Regions from separate parts of the Pelagibacterium flavum genome, predicted to be linked through region 2. Evidence: predicted binding sites of a transcription regulator. Region 2 holds the regulator's gene; each other region holds the start of a gene.
What was found. Region 2 encodes PhoB, which activates phosphate uptake and scavenging genes when phosphate is short. Its sites were predicted from a motif close to TGTCATNNANCTGTCAT; they were not measured.
Positions count from the first base shown of each region.

Region 1: OF122_RS14960 (alkaline phosphatase) is a predicted target of PhoB. The motif match lies at 3,286-3,302, and genes of this name have one in related genera.
Region 3: phnD (phosphate/phosphite/phosphonate ABC transporter substrate-binding protein) is a predicted target of PhoB. The motif match lies at 3,674-3,690, and genes of this name have one in related genera.

Region 1 covers NZ_CP107716.1:2,972,581-2,978,798, reverse strand. The annotation lists gene OF122_RS14975 (FtsX-like permease family protein) at 1-365, opposite strand, end outside; gene OF122_RS14970 (ABC transporter ATP-binding protein) at 362-1,042, opposite strand; gene OF122_RS14965 (hypothetical protein) at 1,182-1,619, opposite strand; gene OF122_RS14960 (alkaline phosphatase) at 1,738-3,216, opposite strand; gene OF122_RS14955 (ion transporter) at 3,327-4,124, opposite strand; gene OF122_RS14950 (outer membrane protein assembly factor BamB family protein) at 4,329-6,218, opposite strand, start outside.
Region 2 covers NZ_CP107716.1:3,332,782-3,338,999, reverse strand. The annotation lists gene pstB (phosphate ABC transporter ATP-binding protein PstB) at 1-807, shown strand, start outside; gene phoU (phosphate signaling complex protein PhoU) at 821-1,528, shown strand; gene phoB (phosphate regulon transcriptional regulator PhoB) at 1,532-2,230, shown strand; gene OF122_RS16790 (UbiA family prenyltransferase) at 2,471-3,952, shown strand; gene OF122_RS16785 (GtrA family protein) at 3,949-4,386, shown strand; gene OF122_RS16780 (ABC transporter ATP-binding protein) at 4,439-6,166, shown strand; gene OF122_RS16775 (glycosyltransferase family 39 protein) at 6,191-6,218, opposite strand, start outside.
Region 3 covers NZ_CP107716.1:375,856-382,073, reverse strand. The annotation lists gene OF122_RS01925 (ABC transporter ATP-binding protein) at 1-723, opposite strand, end outside; gene OF122_RS01920 (ABC transporter permease) at 723-2,573, opposite strand; gene phnD (phosphate/phosphite/phosphonate ABC transporter substrate-binding protein) at 2,632-3,588, opposite strand; gene OF122_RS01910 (response regulator transcription factor) at 3,699-4,370, shown strand; gene OF122_RS01905 (sensor histidine kinase) at 4,367-6,218, shown strand, end outside.

The DNA.
Region 1 (6,218 bases), 360 kb from region 2:
AGCAGGGGGACGTCCGAGGGCTGGAGATAGACAGCGGCGAACAGCATGGTGATTTCGCTGCCCGGCGCTGCGATGACCAGATCGAACGGATCGGCGGCGCGAGCGGTGCCCTGGCGCAAACCGCGCTCCTGGGCAATCAGGCCTACCCCGATGCCGACCGAAACGGCAATCAGGGTAACAAACAGCACATTGGTCCAGCGGAAGCGCCAGAGCATGGCGCGAACCAGCGCAAAGGGGCGAAAACCGAAAAGGACAAGGGCGCCGACGATAATGGCGGGCAAGAGCAGGACGATGAGCACGGTCATGTCCTGCCAGACAACCGGCATCCACTCGATGGCGCGGAACAGCGGGGCGAGGGGGTTCATGGCTGGGCCTCGTCGGAAACGATGCGGCCATCGAAGATTTCGATCACCCGGTCCATGCGGGAATGGACGGCGGGATCGTGGCTGACGGCGATCAGGGTCTTGCCCTCGTCGCGGGCGAGGGTGACCAGATCGTTTATCAGTGCATCTGCGGTCTTGCGGTCGAGGCTGGCGGTGGGTTCGTCGGCGAGGATGATTTCGGGGTTTGCCGCAAGGGCGCGGGCAATGGCGACGCGCTGGCGCTCGCCTCCCGAAAAGCTCTCGACGGTGCGCGCGCCATGGGTGATGCCGAGGCGGGCAAGGACCGATTGGGCGGTTTGGGCAATGCCCGATTGTCTGGCACGGGACGCATAGGCGCCGGGGAGGGCGGCGTTGGCGGCGGCGGACAGTTCCTCGAACAGCAGAAAGTCCTGAAACACCATGCCGACATGATGGCGGCGGAATTTGGCGCGCGCTTCAGCCGAAAGCGGCATCAGATCGGTTGCGTCCCAGGTGACGGCGCCTCTGGCGTTTTCGGCCAGCCCGGCAAGGGCGAAAAGAAAGGTCGATTTGCCCGCGCCCGAGGGGCCACGCACGCCAAGGCAGGTGCCGGGCGCCAGGGTGAAGGCGGGGACCGCGAGCAGGGTCCTTCCCGAGGGGGCGGTGACCGCAAGGTCTGTGATGGTAAGGCCGAGGGTCATGGACGTGCTGGGGGTGCCGAGGGGCCAGGGGCGTGGAGAGGCGTCATGATCGATTCCGGGCATAAGGCCCGGAATGACATCGGGTGGGGCTAGACGTTCGTGTCGTGTCCTGCAGAGAGCGGCGACCCGCTTGGTACGGTCAGGCGCGTTCCTGCACGGCATCGACAAGGCGAACGCGGGAGACGAAGCCCAATTCGGGATCGGTGTAGGTGCCCAACTCGAGCGTGCCGCGCGTGATGATCTTGACGTTGAAGGGAATGGTATCGACCACCCGCTGGGCATAGACGGCCAGAATGTCGTTGGGCCATTCGGTTTCCGAAGAGCAGAACGGGCAGACGGCCATGGGGATATTGGTCAGAACGTAGAAATTGGAATCCGCCTTGAGCGGGGGCGCCATAAAGCCCTCGATGGCCACGCGTGCCCCCTCGTTTTCAAGCGCGAAGGGGGTAAAGCTCATGTCTTTTTCATAGAGCTCGCGCAGGCGCACTTGCGGTTCGGCGGCCACGGCACGGGTGACGATGAAGGGGGCGGCCAGAACGGCGCCGGACGCGGTGGCGAAAAATCCGCGTCGGTTCATGGGAAATCTCCTTTGCCTGGTGCGAAAATACTAGCAGGCAGCGGCCCCTGTTGTGTGACAGTGATATGAAAAGAGGGCCGGTGGACCGGCCCTCCCCAAAATTTGTGATCGGGACCGATTATTCGGCGGCGCCGAAGACAGCGTGGTTCATGACGTGGAAGATCATTTCCTGATCCATGGTGCCACCGAACAGGTGCGACCAGGGGCCAGTGGCCCAAAGGGCAACGTCAACGCCGGAGTGGGTTTCCGAACCCATCGGGATGAGCGCCTGCTGGAGGTAATCAGGATCCTGAGCTTCTTCCTGGGTCAGGTCGGGACGCGAACCGGCATAGGTGCCGTCTTCCTGTTCGACGAGAACCGAACCGGCGCCCTGTCCGAAGGTGACCACGGTGTAAGGCAGGCCATCGGCGGCCAGCACGGGCTCTCCCGAATGTTCGACCTGGCCCTTGGCCACGCCCATGCACAGACCGGTGATCGGCGTGCCACGGCCGCAATAGCCGTTGAAGACGATCGAATGTTCGTGGTCGGCGGTGACGATGATGAGCGTGTTTTCCGGGTCGGTCATTTCCTGAGCGGCACGGATGGCGTCCGAGAACGCCACGCCATCGGTGAAGGTGCGATGAGCGTTGCCCGCATGGCTGGCGTGATCGACGCGGCCAGCTTCGACTTCGAGGTAGAAGCCGTTTTCATTGCCGGAGAGCTGCTCGATCGCTGCCGTGGTCAGATCGGCCAGCGAGGGTTCGTCCTCGGGACGGTCATGTTCGTAGGACATGTGCGAGTTGGAGAACAGGCCCAGGATCGGCTGGCTGCGGTCTGCCGCAGCAAGGGTTTCGGCATCATAGACATACTGGATGCCAGAGGCGGTGGCGCGTTCGACGAGGTTGACATCGTCTTCACGGTTGCCGGTGCCTGTTTCCATCTCGACGCCTGCCGGAGCAAAGGCGCGGATGCCGCCGCCGAGCGCAACGTCGATCACGCCAGCTTCCATTTGTTCGATGAGCTGGGTCGCGATGTCGGTGCAGCCTTCCGGCGCGGAGCCTTCCCAGTTGCGGTTGGCAGTCTTGGCGTAAACGGCGGCCGGGGTGGCATGGGTAATGGACGCAGTGGAAACCGCGCCGACCGACATGCCGGCGTCCGAAGCCATCTCGGAGAACAGGCGCAGCGGGCTTTCGGTCGAGCAATCGTCGTGGATGACGGTATCGGCCATGTTGATGGTGTTGAAGACCTGCTTGACGCCGGTGTTCATCGCGCCGGCGGTCGGGGCGGAGTCCGGAGTCTGGGAGTTGATGTTGTAGGTCTTGATGATGGCCGAGTTGGGGAACAGGTCATGGGGCAGATCATATTCTTCGCCCAAAAATCCGTTCTGCTGGCCTTCATAGAGGCGAATGCCGTAGTTTGTATGGACACCCTGTCCATCGGCCACGAACAGGATGACGTTCATTGCCTTGTTGGTGTTGGGCTGCAGGTTGATGCGCTCAGCAAGAGCGTCCTGAGCCGCAGTGTAATAGTCGCTCCCGGCCTGGGGAAGATCCTGGGCGAGGGCGGTGGATGCGCAAAGCGCGATGGAAAGGGTAGACACTAGCGTCCGACGAAACATGGTTGCCTCCATGGGGTTTCGATCGGGGCGGACGCTATTTGTGTTGTGTGACGGTCAGGTCACCTGCGCATGACGGTTCGGTGACGGTGGATAAGTTCTGGCCGGGGCCGCTATTTTCCGCTCGTTTGCTCGCGGCGCAACTCGGCAACTTCGGCGCGCAGGGCGCGAACTTCGGCCAGAACCAGCTCGGTTTCGCTGCGCAATTCCTGGCGTTGGGTCGTGGCTTCGGAATCGTGTTCTTCCTGCATGGCCGACACGATCACACCGATGAACAGGTTGAGCACCGTCAAGGCGGTGGCGCCGATGAAGGGCACGAAAAGAAGCCAGGCGGAGGGGTGAACCTCCATGACCGGCCGCACAATGCCCATCGACCAGCTTTCCAGCGTCATCACCTGGAACAGGGTGTAGAACGAAGCTGGGATCGAGCCGAACCATTGGGGGAATGTGGCGCCGTAGAGCTTGGTCGCCATGACGGCAAAGACGTAAAACACCAGCATGAGCAAGACAAAGATCGAGGCGATGCCGGGCAGGGACGCAACCAGCCCGCCAATGACCTTGCGCAGCGATGGCACCACCGAAATCAGCCGCAAGACCCGCAGGATGCGCAGGGCGCGCAAAACGGTGAAGGGGCCCGAGGCGGGAATGAGCGCGATGGCGACGATGGCAAAATCAAAGATCGACCACGGATCGCGGAAGAATTTGAACCCGTGCGCGTAGAGCTGCAGCGCGATTTCAACGACAAAGATCGCCAGGATGATCGAGTCGAGCGCGACGAGCGCCGGGCCGATGGCCGCCATGACCTCCGGGGACGTTTCGAGCCCCAGCGTGATGGCATTGATAACGATCACCGTGATGATGAACTGCTCCCAGCGGCGGGAGGAGAGCAAGAGGGCAAGCTGGCCACGCATCCTGGGCACACGATCCTGAAGTGATTTCGGCGCGGCAAGCCAAATCGGATTTGATGGGGGTGGTCAAGGGGCGATGATGGCGCAGCAAGGCGGACGCCGGGGCCGAGTACACTCAGCGCCGGAGATGGAACCGCCGACGCTGGCGGCTACTGGATCCCGGGCCGAGCCCGGGATGACCAAGGTGGGAGGGCTAGCCTTGTCCTCCTAATCGCCGGTGGCGCCTTCGACCGCCTGGACGGTCTCGGGCAGGGCCCAGGCGATGACGGCGTCCGAGACCGGGGTTTCCATGAAGTGGTGGCCGCCCGGCGCGATGACCAGGAACTGGCGGCCCGCGACTTCATAGATGATGGGCGTTGTCTGCCCGCCACCGGGCAGGGTGTCCTGCCAGACGGTTTCGCCGGTTTCGATATCGATGGCCCGGATGAGATCATCGGTTGTCGCGGCGATGAAGATCAGGCCGCTGGCCGTAACGATCGGGCCGCCATTGTTGGGCGTGCCGATAGGGATGGGCAACATCGAGGGGATACCCCAGGGACCGTTCTTGCGGGCGCTACCGAAAGGTTTGTCCCAGAGCGTTTCCCCGGTTTCCAGATCGATGGCCCGGATGCCGCCATAGGGCGGCTCGCTGCACAAAAGCCCCGTCGACTGGCGCCAGCCGGCATTGACCGCGATGGCGTAGGGCGAACCGAGCTGTGGTCCCGGACCTTCCGCGCCGCGCTCCCATTCGGGCTCGAAAATGGCGCGAACGCCCATCTCGTCGGCCTCTTCACGCGGGATCAGGCGGTTGTAATTGGGCATGTTGTTGTAATTGGCGATCATGATGCCGCGCTCTTCGTCGACGGCCAGCGATCCCCAATCCTGCCCGCCATTATAGCCCGGATACTGGATCCAGCGCTGATCGGAGGTGGGCGGGGTGTAGATGCCCTCGTAATGGGCCTGGCGGAACTGGATGCGGCACCAGAGCTGATCGAGCGGTGTCATGCCCCACATGTCTTTTTCTTCAAGCGGCTCGAAGGCGAGCGTGTGGTAGGTCGAAAAGGGCTGGGTGGGCGAGAGATAGTCGGGTTCGACCCCGCCCTGGGGCACTTCGCGTTCCTCGGGGGCAAAGAGCGGCTCGCCGGTTTCGCGGTCGAGGATGTAGATGTCGCCCTGCTTGGTGGAAACGATGATGGCGGGAACACTGCCCTCGCCGGTGGGGAAATCGACCAGCGCGGGCTGGCTTCCCAGATCATAGTCCCAGACGTCGTTATGGACGGTCTGGAAGTGCCAGACGTCATCGCCCGTGGTTGCATCGACCGCGACGATCGAGGTGGCGTATTCGTTTTCCAGCTCCGAGCGGTTCGAGCCGTAATAATCGACGGCCGAATTGCCCAGGGGCAGATACACCAGCCCCAGTTCCTCGTCGGCTGCCGCGATGGTCCACATGTTGGGCGTGCCGCGCGAATAGGTTTCCCCTTCGGGAGGCGCGGTGCGGCTGTCGGGATTTTCCAGATCCCAGGCCCAGGCGAGTTCGCCCGTAACCGCATCATAGCCGCGCACGACGCCCGAGGGAGCGTCTTCGGCCTGGCCGTCATTGACCTGGGCGCCCATCACCGCGATGCCCCGAACGATTGTGGGGGGCGAAGTGACCGCGTACCAGCCGGGCACCGTGTCACCCAGACCCTCTTCGAGATAGACCTCACCGGCCAGGCCGAAATCGGGGCAGGGCTGTCCCGTGCGCGCGTCGACGGCGAGCAGGCGGGCGTCGAGCGTGCCCCACAGGATGCGCGTGGCGCAGATGGCATCGGGATCGGCGTCCGGGACCTCGAAATAGGCGGCGCCACGGCAGGTTGCGCCGTAGGGAATGGCATCGGTGGGGACTTCAGGATCGTAGCGCCATTCCTCAAGGCCGGTCGCGGCGTCGATGGCGACCATGATGCCCATGGCGGTGCAGTGATAGAGATCGTCGCCCACCTTGAGCGGGGTGTTTTCGGGCGAATAGCTGGAGGCATCGCCCTCGGGCAGATCGCCCGAATGGAATTCCCAGACGCGGGTCAGTTCTCCGACATTGTCGGGGGTGATCTGATCGAGGGGGGAATAGCGGGTGCCGTGATA
Region 2 (6,218 bases):
CAGACGGCTTCGGCTCATGAGACGATCAGGACACCTGATCCAGAAGGCCGGCGAACCAAGATCAGCGCTCAGGACGTCAATGTATTCTATGGCGCCAAGCAGGCACTGTTCGATGTGTCCATCGACATTCCCGAAAAGTCGGTATCGGCCTTTATCGGGCCCTCGGGGTGCGGCAAGTCCACGTTCCTGCGCTGTATCAACCGCATGAACGACACCATTGAGGGTTGCAAGGTCACCGGCAATATCGCACTCGATGGCGGCAGCCTCTACGATCCCAGCCTGGACGTGGTCGAACTGCGGGCCCGGATCGGCATGGTATTCCAGAAACCCAACCCGTTCCCCAAGTCGATCTTTGAAAACGTCGCCTACGGCCCCAAAATTCACGGTCTGGCTCGCAACAAGTCCGACCTTGAGGAAATCGTCGTCACCGCTTTGCAAAAGGCAGGACTGTTCGAAGAGGTCAAGGACCGACTTCATTCGCCCGGCACCGGGCTTTCGGGTGGTCAGCAGCAGCGACTTTGCATCGCTCGCGCCATTGCGGTCGGACCTGAAGTCATCCTGATGGACGAGCCCTGTTCGGCCCTCGACCCGATCGCGACCGCGATCATTGAGGAACTGATCGACGAACTGCGTGCCAATTACACCATCGTTATCGTCACCCACTCAATGCAGCAGGCAGCCCGCGTGTCACAAAAGACCGCGTTCTTTCATCTCGGCAAACTGATCGAAGAGGGTCCGACCGAGGAAATCTTCACCAATCCCCGCGAAAAACGCACCCAGGATTACATCACTGGCCGCATCGGGTAGGAGACCCCACGTTATGCCCAATCCTAACGACCATATCGTCACGTCCTACGAGGATGAATTGACCGAACTGGCCCGTTCGATCTCGGAAATGGGTGGGCTGGTGGAAAAGGCGATTTCCAACGCTACCGAAGCCCTGATCCGCTCGGATGCCGAACTCGCCATGGCCACCGTTGCCGCCGACAAGAAGGTCGACGCGATGCAGGCCCATATCGATGAGATGGCTGTGTCGATCATCGCCCGTCGTCAGCCCATGGCGCAGGATCTGCGCCTGGTCATCGCTTCGATCCACGTCGCCAACGATCTCGAACGCATTGGCGACATGGCCAAATCCACGGCCCGTCGCTCGACCCAGTTCGAAGGCATCGGCATGTCGGTTCAGTTCAAGAACGGGCTGCGCCACATGGGCGAACTCGTCCAGCGCCAGGTCAAGCTGGCCCTCGATGCCTTTGCCGCCCGCGACAAGGACATGGCGGTCGATGTGGTCGAGCGCGATACCGATGTCGATGCGCTCTATGTTTCCCTGTTCCGCGAACTCCTCACCTACATGATGGAAGATCCGCGCAACATCACCATGTGTACGCACCTGCTGTTCTGCGGCAAAAATCTTGAGCGGGTGGGCGACCACTCGACCAATATCGCCGAGCAGGCCTATTTCCTCGCGACCGGCAAGATGTTGACCGCCGAGGCCGAGGATTTCACGCGTGAGCAGATCAAGGGCTAGTCTATGACTCCGCAGGTTCTTGTTGTCGAAGACGAAGCCGATCTCGTCGAACTTCTGCGCTACAATCTGGAAGCTGAAGACTTTTCCGTCGCAACCGCTGAAGATGCGGAAGAGGCGATGCTGCGCATTGCCGAAAACACCCCCGACATCATCCTGCTCGACTGGATGCTGCCGGGCACGTCAGGCATCGAAATCTGCCGCCGCATCCGCGCCCGCACCGATACCGCGCGCATCCCCATCATCATGCTCACCGCGCGCGGCGAGGAAGAGGAGCGGGTGCGCGGGCTGGCCACCGGCGCCGACGATTACGTCGTCAAACCCTTCTCGCTTCCCGAGCTCATGGCCCGTATCAACGCCCTGTTGCGCCGGTCCAACCCCCAATTGATCGCCGCTATCTTAAAGGCCGGCGATATCGAACTCGACCGCACCACCCATCGCGTGCGCCGCTCGGGCAAGGAAGTTCATCTCGGGCCCACCGAATACCGCCTGCTCGAATACCTCATGGGCAATCCCGGCCGCGTTTATTCACGCGAGCAACTGCTCGATGGCGTCTGGGGCACCGATGTCTATGTCGACGAGCGCACCGTGGACGTTCATGTCGGCCGGCTGCGCAAGGCCATCAACCGCGGCCGCGCCAAGGATCCGATCCGCACCGTGCGCGGCGCGGGCTATGCGTTCGACGAAAAATTCGTCGCGAACTAGGAGCGCGGTCAGAAAAAGTTGCACACTTTTTCGGTTCGACCGCGCGACAAACTTAGAATTTGTTACAATTTTATTGATCCTGTTTGCGCTTTGTTGAGTCACATCGACAAAGCGTAAATTTTATCGCGCATTTGACTGATTTGCGCGTCGCCCCTGATTAACGCTTATTTGCTGTTTGCTTTGCACCAGCGCTTCGCGCCCGCGATAACGGGGGCGAATTTTGCAAAGCGAGCAGGTACGATGCCCAAATCAGCCATTGCGGTCAAACAAGGCCGCGCCGACCGGAAGCCCCAATCGGGCCTTCTGCCGCTCGTCCTCGACCTCGACAACACCCTGATCCGTACCGATCTGCTGCACGAGACGGTGTTCGCTTATCTCAAGCAGAACCCGTTCGGTCTGTTTGCTCTCATCGTCTGGCTGCTCAAGGGCAAAGCCCATCTCAAGCAGCAACTGGCCGGCCATGTGACCCTCGAGGTCGACGACATCCCGCTCAACGACGACGTCATCGCTTACGCAGAAGCCGAAAAGGCCAAGGGCCGCGAGATCATCCTCGCCACGGCGGCTGATAGCTTTTTGGCCATCCGCATCGCCCGCCGCTTTGCGTTCATCGACAAGACCATGGCGTCCGATGGCATCACCAATCTCAAGGGCGCCATAAAGGCCGGAAAACTGGCCGAAATGTTTCCCGATGGCTTTGTTTATGCCGGCGACAGCGGGGCCGATCTTGCCGTCTGGAAAATCGCAAAAGGCGGCGTTCTGGTCGAAACCACCGGCAGGGTGGGTCGCGCCGCTGCCCGCCTGACACAGATTGAGCACACACTAAAACGCCCCCCGCGCCTCAAGGACTGGGTCAAGCAAGCACGCCTGCATCAATGGGCCAAGAACGCACTGGTCTTCGTGCCGCTCATGCTGGGCGGCCATATGCTCGATCCCACTGCCTGGACCAGCGCGGCCATTGCGTTTCTTGCTCTGGGGATCCTCGCGTCCTCGACCTATCTGCTCAATGACCTCTGGGACATCGCGGATGACCGCCGCCACTGGTCCAAGCGCAACCGGCCGCTGGCGGCTGGCCGCATATCGATTGCGCATGCCGTCGCCGTCATGCCCGTCGCCATGATTGCCGCCTTCGCGCTCGGCGCATTGGTCAATCCCTTGGTCGTGGTAACGCTCGGCGCATATCTTGCCCTGACGGTTGCCTATTCCATGGGCATCAAACGCAAGCCCATCCTCGATGCCTTCACCCTTGCCGTGCTGTTCACCCTGCGGCTGGTGCTCGGCATCGTCGCCGTGGGCGTCATGGCTTCGCCCTGGCTTCTGGTCTTTTCCATGTTCCTGTTTGCCTCGCTCTCGTTTGCCAAGCGCAATACCGAGGTTCAGCGGATGACCGACAATGGCGGCTCGGGCAAAATCAGCGGGCGCGGATATTTCACCACCGATGCGCCCTTCATCATGGCCATGGGCGTATCGAGCGGCATCGGCTCGGTGCTGATCCTGGTTCTCTATCTCACCCAGGACGCGCTGGCTGCCGATTTCTATTCGGATTCGGTCTGGCTGTGGCTCATGCCTGCCGCGCTGTTTCTGTGGATCGGCCGCATCTGGATGCTGAGTTTTCGCGGCGAACTCAACGACGATCCTGTCGCCTTCGCCATGAAGGATCCCAAGAGCCTCATGCTTGCAGCCGGTCTGGCGCTCGGCTTTTTTCTCGCCTGGATCGGCATATGAGCCCACAAGCCTTCCTTAAACTGCCCCAGATCGTGCGCTTCCTTTTGCTCGGCGGTCTGGCGGCGGCGATCAACTGGCTGGTGCGGTTTCCCCTCTCGCTTGTTCTGCCGTTCCCCGCCGCCGTGTTCGTGGCCTATCTCATCGGCATGAGCGCCGGGTTCACGCTTTACCGCGCTTATGTGTTTCCCAATTCCCGCCAGCCCGTGCCATTGCAGGTCACATTGTTTCTCATCGTCAACGCGCTCGGAGCAGTGGTCGTCATGGCGGTTTCTCTGGCCTTGCTCCACCATCTTCTGCCTGCCATCGGCTGGAGCGTGTTGCCCGAGGCCGTGGCGCACGGCACGGCCATTGGCGTGGGGGCTGTTGCAAATTTCTTCGGCCATAAATATCTCAGCTTTCGGGTCACGCCGGATCACGCCGAAAACTTGACTTGACTGGTCTGGTTTCTGCGCGCTAGGTCCGGGCGGTATTGAAAGCGATCCGATCATGTTGCGCCGATTTTTCTCCTATTACGCGCCCTATAAGGGCCTGTTTTTCCTCGATTTCGGCTGCGCGGTCATCGTTGGCCTGCTCGAGCTGAGCTTCCCCGTCGTCGTCCAGCTTTATGTCGATCAATTGCTGCCCAGCCAGAACTGGTTCTGGATTCTCGCCGCCGCAGCGGGTCTTTTGTTCGTTTACATCCTCAATGCGGGTCTGCTCTCGGTCGTCAACTATTGGGGTCACGCCCTGGGCATCGGCATCGAGACCGACATGCGCCGCCAGGCCTTCGATCATCTGCACAAGCTCTCGTTCCGCTATTTCGACAACAAGAAAACCGGACACCTGATCACCCACGTCACCAAGGACCTCGAAGAGGTCGGCGAGATCGCCCATCACGGGCCCGAGGACGTGTTCATCGCGGTGATGACCTTCATCGGCGCCTTCATCATCATGGCGCTGATGAACCTCAAGCTCGCCGCGCTCACCCTGTTCATCGTCCCGGTTGCCGCCTTCCTGATCTTCAAATACGGAAGCGCCATGACCATGACCTGGAAGAGCCTTTATGGCCGGGTCGGCGATTTCAACCAGCGCATCGAGGAATCCATCGGCGGCGTCCGCGCCGTGCGCGCCTTTGCCAACGAGCGTCACGAACGCAAGCTGTTCGAGGGCGACAATCAGAGCTACCGCACCACCAAGCTCAAGGCCTACAAGATCATGACGGCGTCGATCTCGATGTCCTATATGGCCAAGAGTCTCGTGCAGTTGATGGTCATGCTCGCGGGCACCGCGCTCGTAATGTATGGCGAAATGACCTATGGCCAGTTCGTCGGCTTTCTGCTGCTCATCACCGTTCTGTTTCGTCCCATCGACAAGATCATCTCGGTCATCGAAAGCTATCCAAAGGGCATCGCGGGCTTCAAACGCTTCGCCGATCTGATGGACACCGAACCCGACATCGTCGATAGCCCCAGCGCAAGGAAAGTCTCCGATCTCAGGGGCGACATCGTCTTCGACAAGGTCAATTTCGCCTATTCGGACGATCGCCCGATCCTGCGCGACATCACCTTGAGCGTCAAAGCGGGCGAGACCATCGCTCTTGTCGGCCCATCCGGCGCCGGCAAGACAACCATCTGCTCGCTGCTGCCGCGCTTCTACGAAATCGATTCCGGCGCTATCACCATCGATGGCATCGACATCCGCGACATGACCCAGGATTCCCTGCGCAGCCAGATCGGCATCGTCCAGCAGGACGTCTTCATGTTCGGCACCTCGATCCGCGACAACATTGCCTATGGCCGTCTGGGCGCCACCGACGAAGAAATCATGGACGCCGCACGCAGCGCCCAGTTCGACAGCGTCATCGCCCAATTGCCTGAGGGGCTCGACACCATGATCGGCGAGCGCGGCGTCAAACTCTCGGGCGGCCAGAAGCAGCGTCTGGCCATTGCGCGGATATTCCTGAAAAACCCGCCGATCCTCATTCTCGACGAGGCGACCTCGGCCCTCGATACCGAAACCGAAATGCAGATACAGCGCGCTCTGTCAGCGCTTTCGGAAGGCCGCACCACGCTGGTCATCGCCCACCGCCTGGCCACCATCCGCAACGCGGACCGCATCGCCGTCGTCGCCGACGGCCGCATTGTGGAAGAGGGTGCTCATGATGTTCTGGTCGCAAAGGCGGGCGCCTATGCCCGCCTGCACAACGCTCAGTTTGGTGCCTGGGCGGCTGAATAGCCGACGCTCTTTCTGCTCGGTAGCCTAGGCCGTCAGCCCCAACGCCAGAAAC
Region 3 (6,218 bases), 970 kb from region 2:
GAACTCGGCCACGAAACGGTTCGCGGGACGCTCGTAAATATCGTCAGGGGTGCCCAACTGCTGCAGACGCCCCTCGCTCATCACCGCGATTTTGGTGGCGAGCGTCATGGCTTCCCACTGGTCGTGCGTGACGAAAACGATGGTGGCGCCAAGCTCTTTATGGATGCGCCGCAGCTCCGCGCGCATTTCCAACCTCAATTTGGCGTCGAGATTGGAGAGGGGCTCATCGAGCAAAATCACGGAAGGGTTGAGCGCCAGCATTCGGGCCAGGGCGACGCGCTGCTGCTGGCCGCCGGACAATTGGTTGGGATAGCGGCTGCGATACTGAGCAATGCCGAGCTTTTCGGTAACCTCGGTGATCCGCGCATCGCGCTCGGCCTTGCCAACCTTCTTGAGCTTGAGGCCAAAGGCAATGTTTTCCTCAACGCTCAGATGCGGCCACAACGCGTAACTCTGAAACACCAGCCCCAGTTCTCGCTTTTCCGGTGGCACGAAGATGCCCGACGAAACCGAGACGATGGTTTTTTCTCCCATGGCGATGGAGCCCTCGGACGGGTGCTCCAGCCCGGCAAGCATGCGCAAGGTCGTCGTCTTGCCGCAGCCCGAAGGTCCCAAAAGGCACAGGAACTCCCCGCGTGCGATATCGAGAGAGAGATCGTCGACAGCCTTGGGCCCGCCTGATCCATAGGATTTGGAAATGTGTGAAAGCGTAATCGAAGTCATTATTTGTTACCCAGCCCGTCCGAGAGAGAACTTTTTGTGAGACGCTGCACGCCGACAGTGCCGAAGAAGGCTATGACGCAGATCATCAGCACCACGGCATTGGACGCCTGGGTGTAGCCGTAATCCACGAGCCGGATGGCGTATGTGGTCAGCAGGTCCGTTCCTGGCACCGCGAGCACAACCACAAGGCTGAGCCCCTTGATGCCGGAGATAAAGGGGAGCAGGACGCCCGACACCAGCGCGCCCTTCTGAATGGGCACGACGATCGAGACCAGTCGCCGCCACCAGCCGGCACCAACGATCCGGGCGGACTCCTCGGGATCCTTGCCCAATTGCATCATCGCCGAAATACCCGCCCGCGAGGCGAATGGCATTTGGTCGGCCAAAATGGCGAGCACCAAGATGAGCGAGGTACCGTAAAGAGCTGGCACCGGGCCGCGCGGGACCGCGAACATGGACAGATAGGCCGCCGCAAAGGCAATGCCGGGTACGAGATAGGGCAGAAAGGTAAGATAGCGCAGCAGCGTTCCGGCAATCTTGAGCGGAGACCGCGCCACCGCGATCCCGACCAGAAGGCCAAGAAATCCTGCGCCCAGCGCCGCGGTGCCCACAATCCAGATCGTGTTGAAAGTGGCCCACCAGAAGTCAGGCGTCAGCAATATGCCTTGCCGCAGCGCCGTGGTGTTAAGGTTATGACCGATCCAGAAATCGAGGGTGAAATTGTCCAGCGTGAAAACGCCCGGCATCCGCATGACCGTGGTCAACGCCAGGGCCGTGAGCGGGATGGCCGCGCTGATCAGGAAAACCAGCAGCGCCCATGATGTCGCCAGCGGAGCGAACCGGCCCAGCCGCGTCGGACGGGCCATGGCGCCTTTGCCACCAATGGTCTGAAACCGGGACGCTTCGCGCAAAAGCCGCATGTCGATCAAAATCGAGATGGCGCCCAAGAGCACGATCGTTCCCGCCAGCACGGCGCTCATACCGGCCTGGCTCGATGAGATCGCCCGAAACAGCGAGGTCGCCAAAACGTCATAGCGCACGGGCACGCCCAGAATATAGGCGACCCCGAAATCTCCCAAACATTTGGCAAAGATCAGAGTGCAGGCCGAAACCAGCGAGGGCAGCATGAGCGGCAAAACGATACGGCGCGCCACATGAAAACGGCCGGCGCCCTGGATTCGCGCGGCGTCTTCGAGCTGGACGTCGAACTGGCGCAATGCGTTGCCGAAGAGCAGAATGACGAAGGGCGCATAGTGGAGCGCCAGGATCAGCGTGATGGGCAGTTGCCCGTAAGCGAGCCAATCGGGCGGCGCAAAGCCCAGCGATTCCATCCAACTTGGCGACCCGCCCGTCGTGCGGTTCTTGAACAGCGTGTTCCAGGCCAATGCAAAGGTCCAGGAGGGCAGCATGTAAGGCACGATCAGCGCCGTGGAAAACCAGCGTTTGCCCGGCAGATCGGTGCGCGACAACAGCCAGCCAAGCGGTGCCCCGACCAAAAGGGCAATCACGATGGCGCCGGCCGCTACCGAGAGCGTATTGAACAGGGGAACCCAGAAAATGTCCCGCGCCACCGGCGAGAATAGGGCTCGCTCGAAATAATAGGTCGTGAACGCGCCCTGGGGCAGTCCGGTCCGCATCTGTTCGGCGAACTGGACCTGAATCGCATCGCCCAGCAGCAACACCACCGGACCGGCGATGAGGTAACCAAAGACAACCAGAAGTGCGACCGCCAGCAGGGCAGAGGGGTCTGCCGCCTTGATCTTGAGCCAATAGCGCCATGACGGGCATTGACGTTTTCCACCATCCGAAGACACAGCCGTCCCCGATGGCGATCCACTGGTGGATCCCATGTGTTCACTCGCATTCGTTTGGTTTTCGACGCCTCGACTGAGCCGTCAGCTCAAGGTTTTATTCGATCATGACGCCCACACGTTCAGTGACGGCGCGGACCACAGCCCAGTCGGTTTGGTAATCGATGGGCACGAAATTTGTGTCCCCGTTGAATTCGGCGCGCAATTGGGAGGGAAAGGTGAAATTGAAAAAGCAACTTTGCAGGTCGCGCGCCAAGTGCGGATCGAGATCATGGGCATAGGCAAAGGACGAGGTCGGGAACGGCGCGCTTTCGTAAAGGATGCGCACATCGTCCGGCGCCACCAGCCCCCGCTCCTGCATGCGCTCGAGCACGTCGGACGCCACAGCCGCCATATCGTAATCGCCGCTGAGAAGGCCAAGAATGGAGCGATCATGTCCACCGGACATGATCGGATCGTAATCGAGGTCCGGGACCAGCCCCTGCTCGGGAAAAAGCGCCCTGGGGGCCAGATTGCCCGAGTTCGACGTCGGCGTCGCATGCGCCACCCGACGCCCTGCGAGATCAGCAAGGGTTTCGAACCCGGAATCGGCTTTGACCACCGCGACCAGGCTATAGCTGCGCATTTGATCACCGATGGCCTTGGCCGCAAACGGGATGGCGCCCGCCTGATTGACGGCAACCACCGTCGAGCCGGTCGAAAAGCCGGCAAAATGCAGGCGACCCGAGCGCATTGCGCTAATCTCTGCAGAACTGGACTCGACGGGGTAATAGACGATCTGCCGATTAAGACATGTGGCAAGATGCTCGGTGAAGGGCTTGAACAATTCAGCGTAGACCGCCGGGTCTTCGATGGGCGCATAGGCCCAGACAAGGGTGGGCGGGTTGCGCCAAAGGCTCTCATCGTTGGGACGGTCAGCAAGAAGGTCACCATCTCGGTCGCAATAGGGCAGCTGCCCCGCGCCCATAGGGTCGCATGATGCACCGGAGTCTGCAGCGTGGGCGTGGCCCGGCACCGCCAGAACCAACGCCACGAAAGCGAGGCGCGCGTTCAAATCTGTCTCCTCCACAACACTGGCCACCCATCTTTACGATTTGGTGCGGCCACTGATATTGGCTATCTGTGTAGCCAGTTTTTCCTGTCAGAGTCCTGTCGTGCGGCGCCATGCGCATTTTGCTCCTAGAAGATACCATCGATATCGCCGAAGCCGTAGCCACCAAGCTGGGCCGGGACGGTCACGCCGTCCACCATGTGGCCGATGGCTACGAAGGAGAGGACCTGGTAATCGCAGGGGGGCATGACCTGATTGTTCTGGACATAAACCTGCCCGGACGGGACGGCTTCCAGATTCTCAAAGCGCTGCGCGCCAGTGGATCGGGCACACCGGTGCTCGTCATGACGGCACGTAGCCAGATCGACGATAAGGTCAGCATTCTCGATCTGGGCGCGGACGATCACATCGTCAAACCGTTCGATCTAGACGAACTTGCGGCCCGGGTCCGGGCGCTGATGCGCAGACATCTGGGCGCTTCTGCATCCATTGTCAGCGTTGGAGACTTGGTAATCGACCTCTCTCGCCGGGCGGCGACGGTGAACGGGGTACCACTAGAGCTGGGCCGCCGCGAGTTCGAGCTTCTCCAAGCACTTTCGGCCAGCAAGGGCAAACCGATCAACAAGGAACACATGACGACTGCGCTCTTTGGCTATGACGATGTCGGTTCGCTGAACGCCATCGAGCTCCTGGTTTCCCGTCTTCGGCGCAAGCTTGACGGCTCGAACGTCGAAATCGTTACCCAGCGCGGCGTCGGGTATCTTTTGCGGGAAAAACCGCTGTGAGGATCAGGCGCCCATATTCGCTCGAAAGCCTGATCGTTTTGAGCGCCGCGCTCGTCTTTATCGTCGTGGGCTCACTGCTGATTTTGACCATCCGAAGCAATGCGACGATAGCGGCCGATGAAGCCTTCGACAGGGTGCTCGAAGCCGCCGCGCTCTCGATCGCCGATACGGTCGGTTATGTGGATGGTGAGGTGACGGTAGACATTCCCTATTCCGCTTTCGCCATTCTCGGCACGTCCAGACTGAACCGTATCTTTTACCGGGTGGCCGCGCCCGATGGTGGCATCGTTACGGGCGACCCCGTTCTGGGGCTGGAGATGACTTCTGCTCGCGGTCCGGACATCCGATTTCAGGATAGCGTCATGCAGAATGAGCCGATCCGGCTGGCCGCCGTGAGCCGATACCGATCGGATGCCACAACCGGTGAGGCGGGTTGGATCGATGTTTTCGTTGGCGAAACGCGAGAGGCGCGCGACCAGTTGACCGCCCAATTGACCGCCGACGCCCTCCTGCCGGCCGTCGCCATCGCGCTCTGCGCGTTCGGGATTATTTGGGTGGGGATCAGGCTGGCCTTTGCGCCCCTGAGATCCATCGAACACCAGCTCACCCGCCGAACTCCCTCGAACCTTGATCCCATCAATGAGCATCTGCCGCGTGAAATCGCCACGCTGGCGCGCGCCTTGAATGGGTTTATGGGCCGGCTCTTTGCCGCGCTGGAGGGGTTAAGGCGGGTGACGGCCGATGCGGCACACCAGTTCCGCACCCCGCTTGCGGCCATGCGGCTACAGGCCGAACTCGCTCTTGAGGAGAACGACCCGGCGCTGATCCGCAGGCGCCTAGAGCGCATTCACGCCAACGCAGTCACCACCAGCACCCTGGCCACCCGTCTGCTCGCCGATGCCACATTGCTTCATTCCATAACGGCGGGCGAGACCGAGCCGGTAGATCTGGTGGCGTTGACGAAAACTGTGGTGAACCAGGCCGTCATCGATAGCGGAGCAGATCGGGATCAAGGCCCGGTCTTCCACGCTCCCCAGACCGCGCTTTGGATCAATGCTGATCCCGCCAGTCTGGCTGAAGCCATCCGCAATGTCATCGACAACGCGTTTCTCTATGCCGGAGGGCCGACCAGTGTCACGCTCAAGGCATCAGCCAACACCGTCGTGCTTGAAATTTGCGACCGGGGGCCGGGTATCCCGGCTGACCGACGCGAGCGGGTGTTTGAGCGTTTCGAACGCGACACCGACCATCCTGGCGGCACGGGCCTGGGCCTGGCAATCACGCGAGACGTGATCTCGGCGCTAGGCGGCACCGTGGCGTTGATGAGCCCAGCCACAGGAGGGCTTTGCGTGGTCATCTCGATCCCTGGCGCGTCACGCCCCAACCGATCGTCTCTTGAAACCCGCCAGCATTATTGCCTTGCCCTTCTGGTCGCAACGGTCGTGCTTACAGCCTCACCCTGGACAAGCGAGCCCGTGCGGGCCCAGGCTGATTTAACCCTGACAGCGCCTTTGACCGATCAGCGTGTCCAGCCCTTATTGGATGCGGTTCAGTCACAGTTTGGCGGTATCAATCTCACCTACCAACAAGCGCGCAGCGCGCAGGTGGTCGCTCGATTGTCCGCCGGTGCCCCGTTCCCCCCCAATCTCGTGATTATGCCCGCGCCTGATATCGCCGTTGCCATCACCAATCAGGGTCACGTTGCCCCGATGCGGATCGAGCCGGCTGGCATGCCATCGGGCGGGCAAAGCTCTTGGCGCAGCGAATTGTTCGCGCTCGCCTTCGATCCGGCTGTTATTCTGGTTTCAAGTCAATGGGCGCAGACCAACGCTCTTCCCACCTCGCGCC